3 regions of the Patulibacter brassicae genome follow, and region 2 is predicted to be linked to each of the others. Evidence: riboswitches for the same ligand, from Rfam matches in the RefSeq annotation. Region 2 holds a riboswitch; each other region holds the start of a gene.

Region 1 (6,604 bases), on a different contig from region 2:
CTCGGCCGCGGGCTCCGGCGTCGCGGGCGACTCCGCGGTCGCCGCCTCCGGCGCCGCGGTCGCATCCGTGGCGCCGGCAGCATCCTCGGCCCCGGACGGGGCGTCGACCGTCGCCGTCGCGTCGACGGTCGCCGTCGACGCGTCGTCCGCCTCGGCGGTGCCGTCGACCGGTGCCTCGCCCGCGGGAGCGGCCGCGTCGGCCGTCGCGGCGCCGGCCTCGGTCGGCGTCGCCGCCGGGTCCGCGGTCGCCTCGGCCACGGCGTCCGCAGCCGCGACCGCCGCCGCGGCCTGCGCCGGGTCGACGCCGGCCTGCGCCGCCAGCAGCGCCTGCTGCTGGGCCGCGTCGACCGTCGCCGGATCCGCGGCGGAGCGCTCGAGCTGGACGCCGCCGGTGGTGGCCAGCGACGCCTTCTGCAGCGACGCCGACGACGCCGTGGCGGAGGCCTGCGTCGCCGTCGCCGCGGCGCCGCCCTCGGCCGTCGCGGTCCGGGCGCTCGCCTTCGCCGTGCCGGCGGTGCGGTAGTACGGAGCCGGGTCGACGGCGGTCCCGTTCTTGCGGACCTCGAAGTGCAGGTGGGGACCGGTCGTGCGGCCCGTCATGCCGACGTAGCCGACGACGTCGCCCGCCTGGACCTTCGAGCCCTTCGCGACCGCGTTCTTCGACATGTGGGCGTAGCAGGACTCCAGGCCCGCGCCGTGGTCGACGCAGACCATGTTCCCGTAGCCGTCCTGGGACCCGGAGAACGACACCGTGCCGGCCATGTACGACTTGATCGGGGTCCCGATGGCCGCCGCGATGTCCATGCCGGCGTGCTGCCGTCCGCCGCGCGGCCCGAAGTTCGACGAGACCGTCCCGTTGACCGGCTTCACGGTGCTCGACCCGCTCGCGGTCCCGCCCTCGTCGGCGGTGCTCGGCGTGGTCGCCGTGCCGGAGTCGTCGTTCGTCGTCGGCGGCGCGGCCGGGCTGCCCTCCGCGCCACCCACCGCCGCGCTCGCGCCGGCGGAGCCCGAGCCCGAGCCGCTCGACGCCGAGCCGCCCTTGCCCTTCGCGCTCGAGGACGCCGGTGCGGCGTCCGCGCGCTCGGCCGTGCGGACGGGACCGCCGTCGCCGGTGGCCTTCGCGTGCCCGCCGGTCTGGCGCTGCAGGACGACGCTCTGCCCGCCGTCGGCGGTGCGGACCGCCGAGACGACCTTCAGGGCCGTCGCCGGCGCGGCGCTGCTGCGGACGGACGCGCGCTGCGTGCTGAGCAGCGCCGTCCAGGTCTGCGGCCCGACGACGCCGTCCGCGTTGAGCTGGCGCTGCTGCTGGAAGCGCTTCACGGCCGACTCGGTCGTCGCGCCGAAGTGGCCGTCGGCCTGCAGGCCGAGCCGCTGCTGCACGTCGCGGACCTCGTCGCCGGTGGAGCCGACGAGCAGGACCGGGCGGCTGCGCCCGTCGTCGCTCACGGCGGAGGTCAGGCTGCCGATCGTCGTGCGGCCGGCGTCGTCGGTCGCCGAGGTCGTGTCGCCCGACGTCGACGAGGCCGTGGCCGCACCGACCGCCGGGCCGGCCGTCGAGCCGACCATCGCGAGGCTCATCGCCAGCGCGGCCTTGCGGCGACGGCGCTCGCGCACGCGCTGCAGCGGGACGGTGACCCGCCGGTCGCGGGCCCAGGACAGCGAGCGCTGCCAGACGCTCGGGTCCGCGAGGTCACGACGGCCGGGCGCATCCGGCGCGCCGACCGCGTCGAGCGCGGCGGCGAGCTCGTCGGTGGTGAGGTCCAGCGCGGCCGAGCCGGCCGTCGGCTCGGCGACGTCGGTCGCGGTCGCCAGCGCCTCGGCGAGCGCGGGATCGCGCTCGGGCCGCCAGCCGGCGCGCCGGCGGCGCGGGCCCGTCGTCTCCCCCGCGTGCGCACGTGGGGTGCTCGCGGCCTGTCGGTCGCGGCGCTGGCGGGATCGCTCCCGTGAGGTGCGCCAGTGGTCCGCCCGCGCGAGATCGCGCTGCTGCTGCCCGGTCATGCCGAACGTGTCCTCCTGCGTCGGGCCTACGAGGTGAGCTGACGGGCTCGCGCTTCAGGAGTCGCGCTACGCCTTGCGGCGATTCGCCCCGTGCGGCCCCGGAAGGCCGCGAGTGGTTCCCCCGCCCGCGCGTCGAACGCGCGGCTCGGCCGGTTCTCGGTCCGCGGAGGACCGTAGCGCAGCTGCAAGCGGCCTTGCGGCACTTGAGCGAATCTTCACCGCGGCCTAAGGCGACCAGCGCCGGCGCGCCAGGTCCTCGCCGGCTCAGCGACCCCCGTGCAGCCGGATCGCGCGCTGCAGGACGGCGAAGGCCGGCTTCGGCACGAGGTCGTCGCGCAGGACGCCGTACTGGTGCTGGAAGTCGGTGCTGCTGGAGTCCGCGTCCCGCAGGTCGAACCAGCGGAAGTCCGAGACCCCGTAGCGCGTGCGCGCCTGGACCGCCGCGTCCGTGACCGCCTTCATGACCTTCGCCTGCACCGCCTCGCTGCGACCGGGGCCGGTCGGGTAGCCGGCCTCCGACAGGTGGACCGCCACCCGGCGCCCGAGGCCCGCGCGCACCATGTCGCGCCGCAGCTTGCGCAGGGCCCCATGAACGGTCGTGCGCACCGCCCGCGGGCTCGGCGGGCGCTTGACCTGGGTCGGCCACGTGCCCGGGTAGATGTCGAGCCCGACGTAGTCGACGTTGCGGGCGAACCCGCTCCCGCCCGTCCGGGCGAGCTGCGGCCAGAAGTCCGGCGTCCGCGCGTCCCGGGCGACGTTGAAGCCGATCGCCAGGCCGCGGCGACCGAGCGCCGCGCGCTCCTCCGCCGCGGCGTTCACGCCGCGCACGAGGGCGTCGCGCACCCCGGGGAAGTCGCCGTCCGCGGCGTCCGGCGCACCCGGCACGTTCGCCTCGTTCGTGATCTGCACGCCGACGAGCCCGCTGCGGCCGCCGAACTCGCGCACGACCGCGCGGACGAACCGCTCGTACCCGGGCAGGTCGACCGCGGGGTCGCGGGCCGTCGGCTGGTACCGCAGGACGATCTCCGCCTGGCTGCCGGTGGCCGCGGCGTCGGCGAGCACCCGCTCGAGGTGGATGCGGGCGCCCTCGATCGAGCCGGCGTCGTGGTAGGCCGCGTACTCGTGCAGGACGAACGATCGCCGCCCGGCACGCAGGCGGCGGATCATCGCCAGCCGCTGCCCCTCGTCGACCTCCGGCGCGCGAGCGACCCCGTCGACGGCGCCCGCGTCGCCACCCGGGTAGATCCCGAAGCGGATGGTCGCGGCCCGGTGGGGACCGGCCTCAGCCACGGGGCTCGTCCGCGTCGCCACGACGATGGTCGCCGCGACGGCGACGAGCAGCACGAGGAGCTTCCACCGGCTCATGAGCGTGACGTCGGCGGCGAACGCGCGCAGCATGCGGTGTTCGTCGCGAGATCGACGAACGGACCACGAACGGCGGGATCTCTGGCCGAGGGGCACGGGTCGGGGGATGCGGGCCGCCGCTCGCGCGACGCGGCCCGGCACCGGACGGCGGCAGCTCGCGCGCCGTCGCGGTCGGGGGACCTCCCATGCTAGTCAACCGGCCCTCGCCGATCAGCCGCAGCCGAGGCCCCGGGCGCCGTAGCGCCCCGGGGCGGCCGGCACGAACCGGGGCGCGGACCGGCGGAAGAGCGTCGGCGCGCGGTCCCGCGACAGCGAGTACTCGATGCGCCCGTCGGCGACGGCGAGGCCGGTGAGGTCGACCGTCGTCCCGTACTCGGTCGCCGCGGCGAAGTCGCGGTCCTCCGAGCACGCCGCGCCGGCCCGGAGCGGGATCCGCTGGATGCCCTCCGCACCCCGGTCGCCGGTCTGCGTCCATCGCACGTAGGCGTGGGCACCGTCGAGCTCGACCTCGGGGATCCCGAAGACCCGGCGGGAGGTGTTGTCGCGCCGGAGCAGCACGAAGCCGGGGCGGCCGTCGCGCCGGGTGACGTGCAGCTGGGTGACCGAGCCCGACGGCGTCGGGCGGTACTGGACCCAGGCGATCCAGCGGCCGCTGAGGTCGACCGCGCCGCCCTGCACGGCGCCCATGCCGATCCGCTGCCGCGCGCGGCCGTCGCGGACCGCGTAGAGGCCGCTGGCCCCGCAGCGGGCGGCCGGGCCGTGGCGCAGGACGACGACCGTCCGACGCCAGACCGCCCACCCATCAGCGCCGCAGGGACGACCGGGGAGCGACGAGATCGGCACCGCCGACGCGCCGGGGCGCAGCGCTCGGCGCATGAGCCGGGCGCGTCCGTCCGCGCCGCACCGGCGGTAGACGACCGCGACGCCGGCGTCGCCGTCGCGCCCCAGGTCGGGCAGCGGCGGGCAGGTCGACGTCGCCGGGTCCAGCGGCGCGAAGCGGCCGTCGACGACCTCGACGAGCGCGTAGCGTCGGGCGAGCGTCCGGACGACGCCCACGCGGCGCCCGCCGAGCGCGTCGACCTGCTCGATGATCCCCGGCGCGACCGAGCGGTCCGGGGACGGCGACGGCTTCGTCGTCCCCACGCCGCCCGGGACCGCGAAGCGCCGCACCCGCTGCCCGAACCGCGGGGAGCGCACGCCGCGGGCGAACGCCCGGCGGGCGGCCGGGGACGTGGCGACCCGCCAGTCGGACCGCTTGTCGAGGTCGAACCACACGAGCGCGTCGATCTCGGGGTGCCGCCGCAGGCCGTCGAACATCTGCCCGAGCCAGGCGGCCTTGTCCCCGCCGGCCTCCGCCACGCCGATCTCGCTCAGCTCGACCGGCTTGCCGGGGGCGATCTCCCGCAGCTGCCGCAGCGCGGGACCGAAGATCTCCGCGAAGGGCCGCCACTGCTGGAACCGGATCTGCCGTCCGCCGTTGAACCCCGACAGGCCGACGCGGTCGACGTACCGGTCGCCGGGGTACTCGCCGGGCTTCAGGCGCAGGGGCGCGACCGGGCTCCAGACCCATTCGACGTTCGTCGCTCCCGCGTCGTGGAAGAGCTGCCAGACGTGGCGCCAGGCCCGCGCGTACTCGCCCGGCCGATTCCCGTTGGAGACCTCGGTCCACGGGTACCAGTTGCCGTTCATCTCGTGCGCGAACCGCAGCCGCACGGGCCCGCCGTAGCGGGCGAGATCGGTCGCCCAGCGACGGACGTAGGCGTCGAAGCGGCCGTCGATGATCTCGCGCAGGCGGTACTTCGACCGGTCCGGCGGCCGGCGCGAGTCCCACGGCTCCCACGTGATCTCGGGGATGCTCCCCCGCGCGGCGACGGCCCGCAGCTGCGCCACGTCCGGTCGCGCCACGGACTCCCAGTCGGAGAACCACATGACGACGCCGACGTGGTGCTGGACCGTCCGCTCGAAGCGATCGATGCTCGCGAGGTCCGCCGGGCGCCACGGCCGGTAGGAGTCCTGCGCGAGCACCGCGGTCGTCGCGCCGAGCAGGATCTCGGCCCGCGGGTCGGGCACCGCCGCCACCCCGCGCGAGACCGGAGCGCCGGAGGACGCGGGCCCGTCGTCGCGCAGCTGCACGACCAGCAGGACGGCGACCGCGACCAGCAGCAGCGCCAGCGGCGCGAGCCTGCGGACGCGGGCCGCCGTCACGTCATGCCCTCCACCGCGACCGCCGCCAGGTGCGCGGTCGTGACCGCGAGCCCGGCGACGAGCACCACCGTCGCGACGACCACCGGGGCGTGCCCGCGGGTCGCCGCCCGCAGGCCCACGCCACGGCGCGCGTGATCGCGGACCTCCAGCAGCAGCGCGACGAGCAGGACGACGAGCGGCACGAGCGCGTTGAGCAGCACGAGCCCGGCGTAGTGGGGCAGCATCGCCGTGCGACCGGTCAGCTCGACGACCCACAGCACCGCCAGCGGCAGCGCGACGAGCGCCACGAGCGGGCCGTAGACGATCCCGAGCCGGCCGGGCGGCGCGGCCGCGGCCGGGGACGCCGACCGCGTCTTCGGCGTGATCATGTACGAGTGCTGCAGCCGCAGCACGACGCTGAGGACGGCCCAGAGCACCACGGGCCACCGCGCCACCATGAGCACGGCGCCCCGCCAGCTCAGGCCGATGCCCTGCGGCTGGAACCACGACCGCGCGAAGCCCCACATGAGGTGCGCGGTGAGCGCGACCGGCAGGAAGTAGATGAGGTACGTCCCGAGCTGGACGGTCGCGATCCGGTGCTCCGTGGCGAGGGCGACGGTCGGTGCGAGCCAGAGCACGAGCATCGACAGGCCCCAGAGCAGGTACCAGCTCTGCGAGAAGAGGAACTGCAGCGCCTGGCCGGCGGTGTAGCGCGGCAGCAGGCGGGGCGTCCACCGCAGGCAGACGGTGATCATCGAGTGCGCCCACGCGAACTGCTGGCGCAGGTAGGTCGCCAGCGTGTCGGGCCCGTCGCCGGTGGCGATGATCTCCGGGTGGTAGACGCCCCGGTAGCCGTGGGCGGCGAGCACGACCGTGTCGAGGTGATCCTCGGCGCGGGTCGGCTGGAAGCCGCCGATCTCGCGGACGGCCGACGTGCGGTAGGTCGTGTGCGAGCCGATGATGAACGGCGTGCGCGAGTTGCCGTAGAAGCCCATCTGCAGCGGTCCCTGGAGGACGAGCTCGTGCTCGGCGAGGCCGCGCGCGGTCCAGCGCTCGA
Region 2 (6,604 bases):
TGCCGGCGGCCGAGCTGGAGCGCGTCGCCCACGGCTCGGAGGGCTGGTCGGGCCGGCGGGTGGCCGAGGACATCGCCGCCGCGCTGGCGCTGCGGCCCGACGCCCACGCCGACGAGCCGCTCTACGACGACGGGGCGGCGCTGCCGGCCGGGACGGACGAGCGCAGCGGGGACCCCGGGCACGGCCTGCCCGGCCGCTGGGCGTGGCTGGCGCGGCTCGCCTCCGCCGCGCACGGCCTGCCGCGCCATCTCTCCCAGCACCCCGGCGGGATGATCATCTCGACCCGGCCCCTGATCGACTGCTGCCCCGTCGTCCCCGCGGCGATGGCCGGCCGGCAGATGATCATGTGGGACAAGGACTCCTGCTCGGACGCCGGCTTCGCGAAGATCGACCTGCTCGGCCTCGGGATGCTCTCCTGCGTCGAGCGGTGCGTCGAGCTCGTCTCGACCCGCCGGGGGGAGACGCTCGACCTCGCGCGCGTCCCGCTCGACGACGGGGAGACGTTCGCCGCGATCCAGAAGGCCGAGACGACCGGGGTCTTCCAGATCGAGAGCCGCGCCCAGATGGGGTCGCTGCTGCGGACCCGCCCGCGGACGCTCGAGGACCTGACGATCCAGGTGGCGATCGTCCGGCCGGGCCCGATCCAGGGCGGTGCGGTGAACCCGTACATCGCGCGGCTGCAGCGGATCCGCCAGGACCGCGACCGCGGCGTGCCGGAGGAGCATCGCTTCCGGCCGCCGCTGCTGCACGAGTCGCTCCGCGCGCCGCTGGAGCGCACGCTCGGGACGATCCTCTTCCAGGACCAGGTCATCGACATCGCCCGGGAGTTCTCCGGCTTCACCGCCGCGCAGGCCGAGGGCCTGCGCCGCGCGATGAGCCGCAAGCGCTCCGAGGAGGCGATGGAGGCCCAGCACCGGGAGTTCGTCGAGGGGGCGCTGGCGACCCACGACGACGTCACCCGCGAGGTCGCCGAGCAGGTCTGGGGCATGGTCCGCGGCTTCTCCGGCTTCGGCTTCCCCAAGGCCCACGCCGTCGCCTTCGGCCTGCTGGCCTACCAGTCGACGTGGCTGCGGGTGCACCACCCGGTCGAGTTCCTCTGCGCCCTGCTCGACGAGCAGCCGATGGGCTTCTACCCGCCCGACGCGCTGATCCACGAGGCGCAGCGGCGCGGCATCGCGGTGCTGCCGCCCGACGTCGGCGAGAGCCGCGCGCACTGCACGATCACCGACGCGGGCGCCGTGCGGATCGGCCTGGGCTACGTCAAGGGCGTCCGCCGCGAGGAGGTCGAGGCGCTCGTCGCCGAGCGGGACCGCAACGGCCCGTGGCGCTCGCTCGCCGACCTCGCCGCGCGCGTCGGCGCCGCGGCCCCGTCGCTGGAGCGGCTCGCCTGGGCCGGGGCATGCGATGCGCTCGCCCAGGAGGACGCCGACGGCACGCCGATCCCCGAGGGGCGTCGCCGACGGGCGGCGCTCTGGCAGCTCGGCCTCGCCGTGCCCGGGCAGGTCGTGCGCGACGGGACCCAGCTGGCGCTCGAGCTGCAGTCCGCCTCCCGCGAGGGCCACCGCGCCCTCGACGAGCTCAGCGCGTGGGAGCGGCTCATCGCCGACTACGCCGGCACGGGCCTGACGAGCGGGCCGCACCCGATGGAGCTCCTGCGCGCGCAGGTCGCCCGGCACGGGGTGCGCACGAGCGCGGACCTGCCCCACGCTCGGCACAACAGCGCGGTGCGGGTCGCGGGGCTCGTGCTCGCCCGCCAGCGCCCCGGCAGCGCGAAGGGCGTCACCTTCCTCCTCCTGGAGGACGAGGTCGGCACGATCAACCTCGTCATCCCGCCCTCGGTGTACCTGCGGGACCGGCTCGCGGTGCGAACCGAGCCGCTGGTCGTCGCCGAGGGGCGGCTGGAGCGCCACCGCGACGGCGGCGGCCAGATCAACGTCGTCGTCGGGCGGCTGCGTCCGCTCGACGAGCTCACGGAGGAGACGGGTGCCGTCGTGCGGCAGCTGCACGCGATGAGCCCGGTCGAGCTCGACCACTGGGCGCGACAGCAGGACCGCCAGGTGGCTGCCGGCGGCGCGGTCGCCGTCGCCGGTGGCGGTGCGGGCGCGCCGGCCGCTCGCGCGGCGGGCGGGCGGGCGCCGGCCGGGCCACGATCCGTGGCGTGGTCCGGGGCAGGATCGGGCGATGGCGCCGCTGGCCGCGGGGGCGGGACCCGTCCGGGTCCGATCCGATCCGGCGGGGGTGGAGGCGGCGGCCCCCGGGTCCCGGGAGCGGGCGCTTCGTCCCCGGCGCGCCCCGAGGGCCCGCCGCTCGTCGTCCTGCCGGGCGGCGCCGCCGGGGACCCCACCGCGCATGGCGGGCACGAGGGCCGCACGACGGCGCCGCGCGGCGGCGCTCCCGGTCCGGCCGCTCCCGGATCCGCTCCATCCGGTCCGGCCGCTGCCCCGCCCGGGGCCGCCGCTCTCGGTCCCGCCGCCTCCGGATCCGCTCCCGCGCCACCCGGTCCGGCCGCTCCCGGCTCCGCCCCCGCCGCTCCCGCGCCACCCGGTCCGGCCGCGCCCGTGGCTCCCGGCTCCGCGCCCGTGGACCCCGCCGCTCCCGGGCGTGGTCCCGCCCCACGCACCGGCACCCGCCATGCCTCGCCCGCGGACGGGGACCGCCCCTCGGGGGCAGGGGACCCGGCGGAGCCCGATCCCGGGGCGCTGCGCGGCGTCGCACCCGACGTCATGCACTTCGGGCGCGGAAGGGGCGGCCGATGAGGCGGCCGTCGCCGCCCCGCCCGTGCCGGCAGGCGGGTTCCGCCGGTCGAGGCGTCAGGATCCTCGTCCCATGTCGGGTGCGACGCGTGCGAGCAGGGCCCTCCGGCCCGTCGCCACCGCGCGCCGCGACGGGGTGAGCGGGCGCCTCGCGCGCCCGCGCGTGATCGGTCATCGACACGCGTGCCACAAGAAATCCCTGCTCCTGCAAGACATCGTGCAAGATGTGCACGATGGCGACGCGTTCTCGCAGCGTCCAAGACCGGTGCTATCCTGGCTCCACGCTGAGTTCCCGGAGCACGCCTGCCGCCGGCGTCCGGGAAGCGGGGGACCCACGAGCACGGGGCGAATCGGCATCAGCCGTAGCGCTACTCCAGCGCGAGTCCGACAGCTAACCTCGCAAGCGCGCCGGAGCACGAGACCACGTCATGGCGAACGACCGCGACCAACCCTGGTGGGCTGACGCACAGGATTACCGCAACCGCGGTGACCGTCGTCGTTCCTCCACGGGTCGCCGTGCCGCCGACGAGCGCCGCTCCGCCGGTGACCGCCGGCGCGAGGCGTCGTCGCGCCCGCGTCAGCGCCTCGATCTCGACGACGATCGGCTGCCCGTCGTCCGCCGCGAGGACCGCCGCGACGGCCCGCGTCGCTACGAGGACGACTTCTCCACGTCGGCGGCCGCCGCTCGCCGTCGCCGCGCCGCCGCCGCCCGCGCCGCTGCCCAGCAGCGCCGCGCGCGCCAGCGGCGCCCCGAGGTCGTCGAGTTCCAGTGGATCGACGACTCGCCCTTCGCGGCCGGGGGCGAGGACGAGCGGCTGCGCCGCGAGCGCGACCGTCGCGCCCGCGACCGCGATCTGCCGGCCCGTCGGCCCGGCACTCGCCGGCCCGCCCGGCGTCGCACGATGACGCCGCTCGCGCGGCCCGAGAAGCTGCTGCTCTACGCGGCGCTGCTCGGCCTCTTCCTCATCCTCGCCGCGGCGACGACGTCGGACGCGTCCGTCGTCCCGCACGCGCTGCCGCGCTAGTCGGCGCGCTCCACGCCGGCGACGCCGACCCGGCGCGCGCCGCCGTTCGCGCCGTTGCGTGGCCGTCGCGTCGACGCGTCCGGGTGGCCATCTCCCGCGATCCGTCGCGCGATCGATGGTGTGCCCGTTCGCAGGGAGGGGTAGAGCACCCTCAGGCCCGCTCCGGGCCCGTCGCACCGGCCGGCGGACCAGGGGAGGCCGGGGCTCCGACCTGCGTCGAAGGCGCCGTACGGCGTCCACCGCGCGCGGCCTGCGGAGACCCTTGCAAAGCGAACGATCGGGTCCTAGACTTACGTTCGGTAAGTCACTTCACTTGTTGAAGTGATGATAAAGCCGTCCCGCACTCACACCAGCTCTGGAAGGTCGCGATGCCCAACGCGATGAGCCGTTTCACCATCCACGACGATCTGTCGGCGCCCGAGGGGTCGCTGCCGGTGCTCAAGGGTGCGCTGCACTCGGCCGGCCAGCTGCCGAACCTCGTCGGGGTCCTCGCCGGGTCGCCGGCGGCGCTGCGGGGCTACGCGCGGTTCACGAGCGAGCTGCGTCACGGCAGCCTCGACGCCCCGACGAAGGAGCGCCTCTCCCTCGCCGTCGCCGAGCACTTCCGCTCGGAGCCCGGCCTGAAGATGCACCTGCGCACCGCGCGCGTCGCGGGCCTGGGGATCGACGAGGTCAAGGCGGCGCGCGAGTTCCGCTCCGAGGACGAGAAGCAGGACATCCTGCTGCGCTACATCGGCCACCTGCTCCAGCGGCGCAGCCAGCCGCCGGCCCACCTCCAGGAGGAGGCGCTCGAGCTCGGCTGGACCGAGGAGCAGCTGCTCGAGGCGATCGCCTTCGCGTCCGTCGAGGTGTTCTCGGCGCTCGTGAACATCGCGGGGGACGTCCCCGTCGACGGGTCGATGGAGGAGTCGCGCCAGCTGCGCGCGGCGTGATCCGGACCGGCCTCCCGCTCCCGCGCATCCGCGTGGGAGCGGCAGCGGTCCCGCGCGCATGACGAACGCCGACGACCCCATCGACGGCGCCTGCTGCCCGCACTACCACGAGGCGGTCGAGCTCCTCGGCCGTCGCTGGAACGGCGCGATCGTCGCGGTGCTGCTGCGCGGGGGGACGCTGCGCTTCAGCGAGCTGCGCACGGCGGTCCCCGGGCTGTCGGACCGCGTCCTCTCCCAGCGGACGAAGGAGCTCGAGGCCGCCGGGGTCCTGGAGCGCACCGTCTCGCCCGGTCCTCCGGTGCGGGTCGACTACGGCCTGACGCGCAAGGGCCACGAGCTCGGGCCGGCGATCGTCGAGCTGGAGCGCTGGGGACAACGCTGGCTCGGTGAGGATGTCCGGGCGGCGAACGGCCCGGCGCAGCGGCTCGGCTAGCCTGCAGCGTGGCGCGCGGCGTTCCGGCGCCCGTTCCCGACCCACCGCGCAGGAGCACCGACACCGTGGCCGACACCCCCCGTACTCCCGAGGACGTCAAGCGGCTGGTCGCCGAGCACGACATCCGCTTCGTGCGGATGTGGTTCACCGACATCCTCGGTCAGCTCAAGTCGTTCTCGGTCAACGCCTCCGAGCTCGACGACGCCTTCGAGGGCGGGATGGGCTTCGACGGCTCCTCGATCACCGGCTTCAACGCCGTCGAGGAGTCGGACATGATCGCGGTGCCGGACGCGTCGACGTTCGCGATCCTGCCCTGGTCGCCGGCCGAGGAGGGCGTCGCGCGGATGTTCTGCGACGTGCAGACGCCGGAGCGCACGCCGTACGAGGGCGACCCGCGCTACATCCTGCGTCGCGCCGTCCAGCGGATGGAGTCGATGGGGTTCGACCACTTCAACGTCGGGCCCGAGCTGGAGTACTTCCTCTTCAAGGACGCGAAGGACCCCGTCCCGCTCGACGAGGGCGGCTACTTCGACCTCACGGCCCTCGACGCCGGCTCCGACGTCCGCCGCGACACCGCGCTGGCGCTCGAGCAGCTCGGGATGAAGGTGGAGTACAGCCACCACGAGGGCGGTCCGTCGCAGCACGAGATCGACATCCGCTACGCGGACGCCCTGAAGATGGCCGACGACTGCATGACCTACCGGCTGACGGTCAAGGAGATCGCGATGCAGCACGGCTGGCACGCGACCTTCATGCCCAAGCCGATGACGGGGGAGAACGGCTCGGGGATGCACACGCACCTGTCGCTCTTCCGCGACGGGCGCAACGCGTTCTTCGACCCGGACGACCGGTTCTTCCTCTCGGACGTCGGCAAGGCGTTCATCGCGGGGCAGCTGCGCCACGCGCGCGAGATGTCCGCCGTCTTCGCCCAGTGGGTCAACAGCTACAAGCGCCTGGCGCCCGGCTACGAGGCGCCGGTCTACGTCGCCTGGTCCCGCCGCAACCGCTCGGCGCTCGTGCGCGTCCCGCTCTACCACCCCGGCAAGGAGCAGGCCACGCGGATGGAGCTGCGCTGCCCCGACCCGGCGTGCAACCCGTACCTCGTCTTCGCGCTGCTGCTGCACGCGGGACTCGACGGCATCGAGCGCGGCTACGAGCTGCCCGAGCCGATGGAGCGCAACCTCTACCACCTGTCGCCGGACGACCGGCGGCGCCTGGGCATCGAGCAGCTGCCCGAGACGCTCGGCGAGGCCGTCGAGCTGGCGGCGGAGTCCGAGCTCGTGCTGCGGGCCCTCGGCGAGCACACCCTCGACCGGTTCGTCGAGATCAAGCGCGAGGAGTGGGAGGACTACCGCGTCCAGGTCACGCGGTGGGAGCTGGACCGGTACCTCCCGGTCCTCTGATCCGGTCCCGGATCCGGCGGCGCGGTGCGCCGCCGGCCGGGAGGCGGCCCGCCGCACG
Region 3 (6,604 bases), on a different contig from region 2:
GCCGCCCGGATCGTCGCGATCCCGGACCACCCCGAGCCCGGCGTGACGTTCCGCGACATCACGCCGGTCTTCGCGGACCCGGCCGCGCTGGCGGCCGCGGTGCACCACCTGACCGACGTCACGCGCGACCTCGGCGTCCAGCGCGTGATCGCGGCCGAGGCCCGCGGGTTCCTCCTCGGCCCGGCGCTCGCGCTGGAGCTCGGCGCGGGGTTCCTGCTGGCGCGCAAGCCCGGCAAGCTGCCGCGGGACACCCTCGCGGTCGAGTACGCGCTGGAGTACGGCAGCGACCAGCTCGAGGTCCACGCGGACCTCCTGGAGCCCGGGACCCGGGTGCTCGTCCACGACGACCTGCTGGCCACCGGCGGGACCGCCGAGGCGCTCTGCCGGCTCGTCGAGGACCTCGGTGGCGAGGTCGTCGCCTGCTCGTTCCTCGTCGAGCTGTCGGCGCTCGGCGGTCGCGCGCGCCTGGCGCCGCACGCCGTGCACTCGCTGGTGACCTACGACTGAGGCAGGGACGGGACGTGGCGGAGACGAGCGGCACGACGTCGGGGACGATCGACGCCACGCCGGAGACCGTCTGGTACTGGGTGGCCGACGGCGGGCGGCTCGTCTCGTGGTGGCCGCGGGCGGAGCGGGCGGAGGACGTCCAGGGCGGACGGTTCACGCTCGTGCTGCGCAGCTCGCGCGGCGTGCCGGTGCGCGTGGACTGGCGGGTGAGCCAGTCGCGACGCGAGCAGCTGCAGCGGTGGGAGCAGGAGCTCGACGACACGCCGTTCGCGAAGGCGATGCGGCGCAGCGCCGTCGAGCTGCGGATCGAGCCGGCGGAGGGCGAGCGCTCGCTGGTGACGGTCACCGTCGAGCGCGACCTCGTGCAGCGCGGCCTCACCGCCGGCATGCTCGGCCGCCGGGCGGCCCGCCGCTACGCGAACGAGCTGCTCACCGGCCTGCGGCGCGCCGCGACGAGCTGAGCCGGCGCGGGGGCGCGACGAGCGGGGCGGACGCCCCGCTCGGCACGGCAATCCGGCTCGCCTACTGCTTGAGGGGGCCGCTGACGACGGTCCGGCCGGGGTTCGCGCGCCCGACGGTGCTCGACGTCTCCTCGGCGATGACGATCCGCGAGTACTGGCGCGGATCGATCGGCACCTCGCGCTGGTTGGCGATGTCCTTGCCGACCTGCAGCGGCAGCAGCGTGCCGGCGATCCGGCCCTTGCTGTCGATCGTCTTCGCGGTCGCCTGGCCGGACTGGTCGGTCTCGCCGTTGCTGAACCAGCCCAGGCGGATCGCGCGGCGGCTGCTCGGCCCGCCGGTGAGCCACACGGCGTACGTGCGGTTCGAGGTCGCGGGACGGAACCCGGAGCCCTGCAGGAGCGCGAGCAGCTGGCCGTCCTGCGCCGTGAGCTGGATGACGCCCTTCGGGCGGGCCGCGCTGCCCTTCGCGCCGGACGGCGGACGGAGGTTCACCTGCTGGCGCAGGCTCTGGGCGATCGCCTGGAGCTCGGCGTCCGAGCTGCCGGCGGTGGTCGTGGTCGTCGGGGTGCTGGCGACGTCGCTGGCGTCGTCGTCGCCGTCGAACACGCCGGTGACGTAGAGCACGGCCACGACGAGCACGAGCGCGCCCGCGAGGGCGAGGAGGATCGAGCCGGCGCCGCGGCGGCGGCGCTCCTTGCCCTGCGCGACGGTCTTGGCGTCGAGGGCCGCGAACGCCTCGCGGACGTCCTCGCCGTCGCCGGGCACGACCGGCAGCCGGTCGCCGGCCAGCGGCCGGAGCTCGTTGCTGACGAGGCGGGCCCACGTCCGGGCGGGCGCCGCGGACTCCAGGAGCTCCCGCACCGCCTGGCGCTCGCTCGCGCTGGACTGGCCGAGCAGGTAGTCGGCGATCCGATCGCGGTCCTCGATCTCGAGGCCGTCGACGTCGTCCGGGGCGAGGCCGTCGACGGCGTCGAGGGCGCGCTCGCGGACGAGCTCGGGCGTCATGCCCAGGGCCCCCGCCAGCTCCTCGTACGCCATGCCGCGCCGCAGCACGAGCTGCAGCACCGCCTGCTGGTCCGGATGCAAGCTCTCCACGCGCGGCATCGCGCGGAATCTAGCGGTCGTCGCGTTGCGAACGCGTAATGGTCGCCCGGGCGCGCCCTCGTAGGATCGAGGCATGGAGCTGCCGACGACGATCCCGCACGAGCGCACCCTGGACGGCCTGATCGGACTTCGTGTCCACGATCAGGGCGACGGGTGGATCGAGGCGAGCGTCCCGGTGGTCGACGGCGTCCGCCAGCCGATGGGCCTCGTGCACGGCGGCGTCTACGCGGCGATCGCCGAGTCGGTGACCTCGATGGCCACCGCCGCCGCGGTGATGCCGGACGGGTTCGTGGCCCAGGGGCTCTCGAACGCGACGAACTTCCTGCGGCCGATCCTCGAGGGCACCGTCCACGCGCGGGCCGACCGGCTGCACCGGGGGCGCACGACCTGGGTCTGGGACGTCCGGATGACCGACGACGCGGGTCGGCTGGCGGCGACGACGCGGATGGTGATCGCCGTCCGGGCGCTCGCCGGCTGAGCCGACCCTCAGCCGCCGAGGGCCCGCGCGACGAACGCCTGCAGGCGCGGGTCGTCGGCCCGCGAGAAGCGCGCCGCGCGTCCGCCGGCCCGCACGAGCACGTCCGCCCGTCGGGGCCGCACGCGCACGACGACGGCCTGGCCGAGCGCGCGGACGGCGGGCCGGTCCTCGGCGCCGATCCGCCGGGCGTAGGCCTCGATCAGCCGCCGGCCCCGCGCGTCGGGCACCTCGACGACGACCCCGTCGGCGACCGGCGCGGCGACGGGCGACCCGGTGCGCGGGTCGTCCCCGCCGGCCAGGCGCACGACGACCACCGCCAGGAGGATGGCGACGGCGGCGCTCAGCGCCAGGAGCGTCGGGGCCGTGCTCCGCCGCCGCGGCGCGCTCACAGCAGCTGCGACAGGGCGGCGAGGAAGCCCGCCGCGACGTCCGAGGTCTCCAGCTCGGTCCGCAGCCGGAGGAGGCCGAGGCGGATCCGGCCCTTGACCGTTCCCTGGGGCACCCCCGCGCGCGAGGCGATCTCGCTCGTCGTGAGATCGCCCCAGTAGGCGAGCCAGATCGCCTCCCGCTGGGGCTGGGGGAGCGTCGCGAGCGCGCGGATGAGCGCGCGCTCGGTCGCCCGGCGCTCGGCCTGGGACGCGACGGCGGGCTCGGCGGCGGCCGCCGCCGGACGCAGCCGGTCCTCGGCGCGCGCGGCCACCTGCTGCCGGCGGGCGAGGTCGAGCGCCCGCGAGCGGGCGAGGAGGCGGACGTAGGCGCCGAGCGGGCCGCGGGTCGGGTCGAAGCCCTCCGGGTGGTGCCAGAGGCGGAGGAACACGTCGTGCACGACGTCCTCGACCTCGGCGCGCCGCCCGGCGGGACCGAGGATCGCTCCCGCGGCCTGGGCGGCACCGGGCGCGTGCTCGGCGTACGCGCGGGCGAAGCTCTGGGGGTCGCGGAGGTCCATGGCCGGAGTGCGGTCGCGGGCTCGGGCGCCCGCACCACCGACGAAGGGTAGCGGGACGCCAGGTCAACGCCAATGCGCCAGTGTGTCGACCGGGCCTGGCACGGCGCCACGGATCCGGCGCCCGACCGCTCTGTGCGCGAACGCACGTTCGCGCCGGGAACGGCCGCGTACGGTGATCCGACCGTTCACCGACGCCGAGTCGGCGCGCATCGGTGCGCGCCGAGCGGGGGACCCACTTGTTCCCTGCCCGATCCCTCTCGGGCGGAGCCGGGGCGAATCGGACGCTGCTGCGTCCGTAGCGCCCGTCGACACGACCGACCGGTCCGTGTCGCCGGGTGCGAGCCCGTCAGCTCACCTCGTAGGCGTCACGACCAGAAGAGGTCCTGCCATGTCCGTGACCCATGACGGAAGCGTCATGTCACCGCGCGTCGCCCTGACCATGGGGCTCGTGGTGACCCTCGCCGCGACGGCCGCGCCCGCGATCGCGGCCGAGTCGACCGGTGCCGAGACGTCCCAGCCGGGCGTCGAGGCTCCCGCGTCCGGTGGCGCCGGTGCCGCCGCGACGCCCGCCGCCGCCCCGGCGGCGACCGCGAAGCCGCGCCGCCCGCGGCTGCGCGTGACGAGCGAGCGCGGGGACGTCCGCGTCGGCGGCCGCGCGCGGTACCGCGGTCGCGTGACCGCCGTCCCGCGCAGCACGCTCGTGCGGCTCGAGGTCCGCCGCGCGGGCCGCTGGCGCGAGGCCGACCGGGCGCGCACGTCGTCCTCCGGGCGGTTCCGGCTGGCGACGACCGTGCGTCGGACCGGCGACCTGGCCACGCGGATCCGCGTGGCGGGGACGACCCACGCCCGCGCGATCAGCCGTCGCGTCGAGCGCGTGCACGGCTTCCGGGCGACGTACGCCTCGTACTACGGCCCCGGCCTGTACGGCGGCGCCCTGGCCTGCGGCGGGCGCCTGAGCCCCGGGACGATCGGCGTCGCGCACAAGACGCTGCCCTGCGGCACCCGGCTGACGTTCAAGCACGGCGGCCGCACCGTGCAGGCCCGCGTCATCGATCGCGGCCCGTACGTCGCGGGACGCGAGTTCGACCTCACCGCGGCGACGAAGGGCCGCCTCGGCTTCGGCAGCACCGGCACGGTGCTGGTCGACCGCTAGGACCACCCGCGAGGGACGGGGCGAACGGACGTTCGCCCCGCCGCCGCGCGGCGGGCTACCCTGGACGGGTGGCTCCCGCCCGCCAGCGCCAGGACGACGGCCGCGCGACCGACGCCGCGCCGGCCGCCGATCCGGTTCGCTGCGTCGGGCACCTCGACTGCGACGCGTTCTTCGCCGCCGTCGAGCTGCTGCGCCGCCCCGAGCTGCGCGGCCGGGCGGTGATCGTCGCGCACGACGGGCCCCGGTCGGTCGTCACCACGGCGACCTACGAGGCCCGCCGCCACGGCGTCGGCTCGGCGATGCCGCTCTCGGTCGCCCGCCGGCGGTGCCCGGAGGCGATCCTCGTCCCGCCGGACCTCGACGCCTATCGCGAGGCGTCGCAGGCCGTGATGTCGATCGTGCGGGACGAGATCGACGTCGTCCAGCAGATGAGCCTCGACGAGGCCTACCTGGAGCTGACGGGCATGCTCGCGCCTCGCGCCGCACTGCGGCGGCTCGTGGCGCGGATCAAGCGGGAGACGGCGCTCGACGTCTCCGTCGGCATCGGCCCGAGCAAGCTCGTCGCGAAGCTCGCCTCCGACGCAGAGAAGCCGCGCGGGTTCGTCGTGCTGGACCGCCGGGCCGCCTGGCGGCGCTGGGCCGACGAGCCGCCCGGGCTGCTGCCCGGCATCGGGCCGCGCACGGCGACCGGCCTGGAGGAGCGCGGCATCCGCACGATCCGGCAGCTCGCCGGCGTCGACGTCGCCCAGCTCGCCGAGTGGTTCGGGCCACGGACCGGGCCGTGGCTGCACCGCCGCTGTCGCTTCGACGACGACGATCCCGTCGAGCCGGTCCGCGAGCCGGTGTCCGAGAGCCGCGAGACGACCTTCTCGATCGACCTCGACGATCCCGACGACCTCGAGCGGGAGCTGCGGCGCCTCTCGCTGAAGCTCGCCGAGGCGCTCGACGCCCAGGGCCGGCGCGGGCGGACCGTCGGGATCAAGGTCCGGCTCGCCGACTTCACGACCGTCACCCGGTCGCGGACCCTGCCGCGCTCGATCGACGACGGCGAGCTCGTCGCGGAGCTCGCGGTCGGGCTGCTGCGCGAGTACGGGCCGCCGGCGCCGGTGCGCCTGCTCGGCGTGCGACTCGCCGGCCTCGAGCTCGTCGACGGCCCGGGCGCGCAGCTGGCGCTGCCGCTCGGCTGAGGCCGACGACCGAGGGCCCCGGGCGGCCGCTCGGGATACTCCGGTCATGCCCCTGAACGTGCTCGTCGACGGTGCCGACGGTCCCCGCGCACCGGTGCTGCTGCTCCACGGCCTGACGGCGACGCACCGCTACGTCGTGATGGGCAGCCGCAAGCTCGAGCGGCTCGGGCATCCCGTCATCGCCTACGACGCGCGCGGCCACGGGGCGTCGGACCCGCCGGCCGATCCCGACGCCTACGAGTACGCCGACCTGGCCGCCGACGCGCAGCGCGTGCTGGACGAGCAGGGCGTCGAGCGCGCGGTGCTCGTCGGGGCCTCGATGGGCGCCCACACCGCCGTCCGGGTGGCGCTGGAGGCGCCGGAGCGCGTCGTCGGCCTCGTCCTCGTCACCCCGGCGTTCCTGCCCGGACGGGAGCAGCATCCGGCGGCGCTCGAGCGGTGGGACCGGCTCGCCGCCGGCCTGCGGGACGGCGGCGTCGACGGGTTCCTCTCCGCGTACCGCTTCGACGACGTCCCCGAGGCGTGGCGCGACACGGTGCGGACCGTCACCCGGCAGCGGCTCAGCCAGCACGAGCACCCCGAGGCCGTCGCCGACGCGCTGCGCGTCGTGCCGCGCAGCGCCGCGCTGGAGGAGCTCGCCGAGCTCGAGGCGATCAGCGTCCCGACGACCGTCGTCGGCAGCCGAGACGAGGCCGACCCGACGCACCGGCTGGCGACCGCCGAGCGCTACGCCGCCACGATCCCGGGGGCGTCGCTCGTCGTGGAGG

The links. A riboswitch is a leader RNA that binds a small molecule or an ion and turns the genes downstream of it on or off. The one in region 2 is predicted to bind cyclic di-AMP.
Region 1: another riboswitch for cyclic di-AMP. It lies ahead of SK069_RS05275 (peptidoglycan DD-metalloendopeptidase family protein); the one in region 2 lies ahead of SK069_RS16190 (hypothetical protein).
Region 3: another riboswitch for cyclic di-AMP. It lies ahead of SK069_RS01390 (septal ring lytic transglycosylase RlpA family protein); the one in region 2 lies ahead of SK069_RS16190 (hypothetical protein).

Annotation. Positions count from the first base shown of each region.
Region 1 covers NZ_JAXAVX010000002.1:55,056-61,659, reverse strand. The annotation lists gene SK069_RS05275 (peptidoglycan DD-metalloendopeptidase family protein) at 1-1,998, opposite strand, end outside; cyclic di-AMP (ydaO/yuaA leader) riboswitch at 2,006-2,159, opposite strand; gene SK069_RS05270 (glycoside hydrolase 5 family protein) at 2,263-3,396, opposite strand; gene SK069_RS05265 (glycoside hydrolase family 26 protein) at 3,574-5,568, opposite strand; gene SK069_RS05260 (glycosyltransferase family 2 protein) at 5,565-6,604, opposite strand, start outside.
Region 2 covers NZ_JAXAVX010000011.1:28,483-35,086, forward strand. The annotation lists gene SK069_RS16185 (DNA polymerase III subunit alpha) at 1-2,756, shown strand, start outside; cyclic di-AMP (ydaO/yuaA leader) riboswitch at 3,026-3,174, shown strand; gene SK069_RS16190 (hypothetical protein) at 3,182-3,778, shown strand; gene SK069_RS16195 (carboxymuconolactone decarboxylase family protein) at 4,159-4,710, shown strand; gene SK069_RS16200 (winged helix-turn-helix transcriptional regulator) at 4,769-5,143, shown strand; gene SK069_RS16205 (glutamine synthetase family protein) at 5,209-6,546, shown strand.
Region 3 covers NZ_JAXAVX010000001.1:283,065-289,668, reverse strand. The annotation lists gene SK069_RS01420 (adenine phosphoribosyltransferase) at 1-507, shown strand, start outside; gene SK069_RS01415 (SRPBCC family protein) at 522-968, shown strand; gene SK069_RS01410 (hypothetical protein) at 1,030-2,073, opposite strand; gene SK069_RS01405 (PaaI family thioesterase) at 2,147-2,551, shown strand; gene SK069_RS01400 (hypothetical protein) at 2,560-2,940, opposite strand; gene SK069_RS01395 (RNA polymerase sigma factor) at 2,937-3,497, opposite strand; cyclic di-AMP (ydaO/yuaA leader) riboswitch at 3,680-3,877, shown strand; gene SK069_RS01390 (septal ring lytic transglycosylase RlpA family protein) at 3,886-4,650, shown strand; gene dinB (DNA polymerase IV) at 4,719-5,837, shown strand; gene SK069_RS01380 (alpha/beta fold hydrolase) at 5,884-6,604, shown strand, end outside.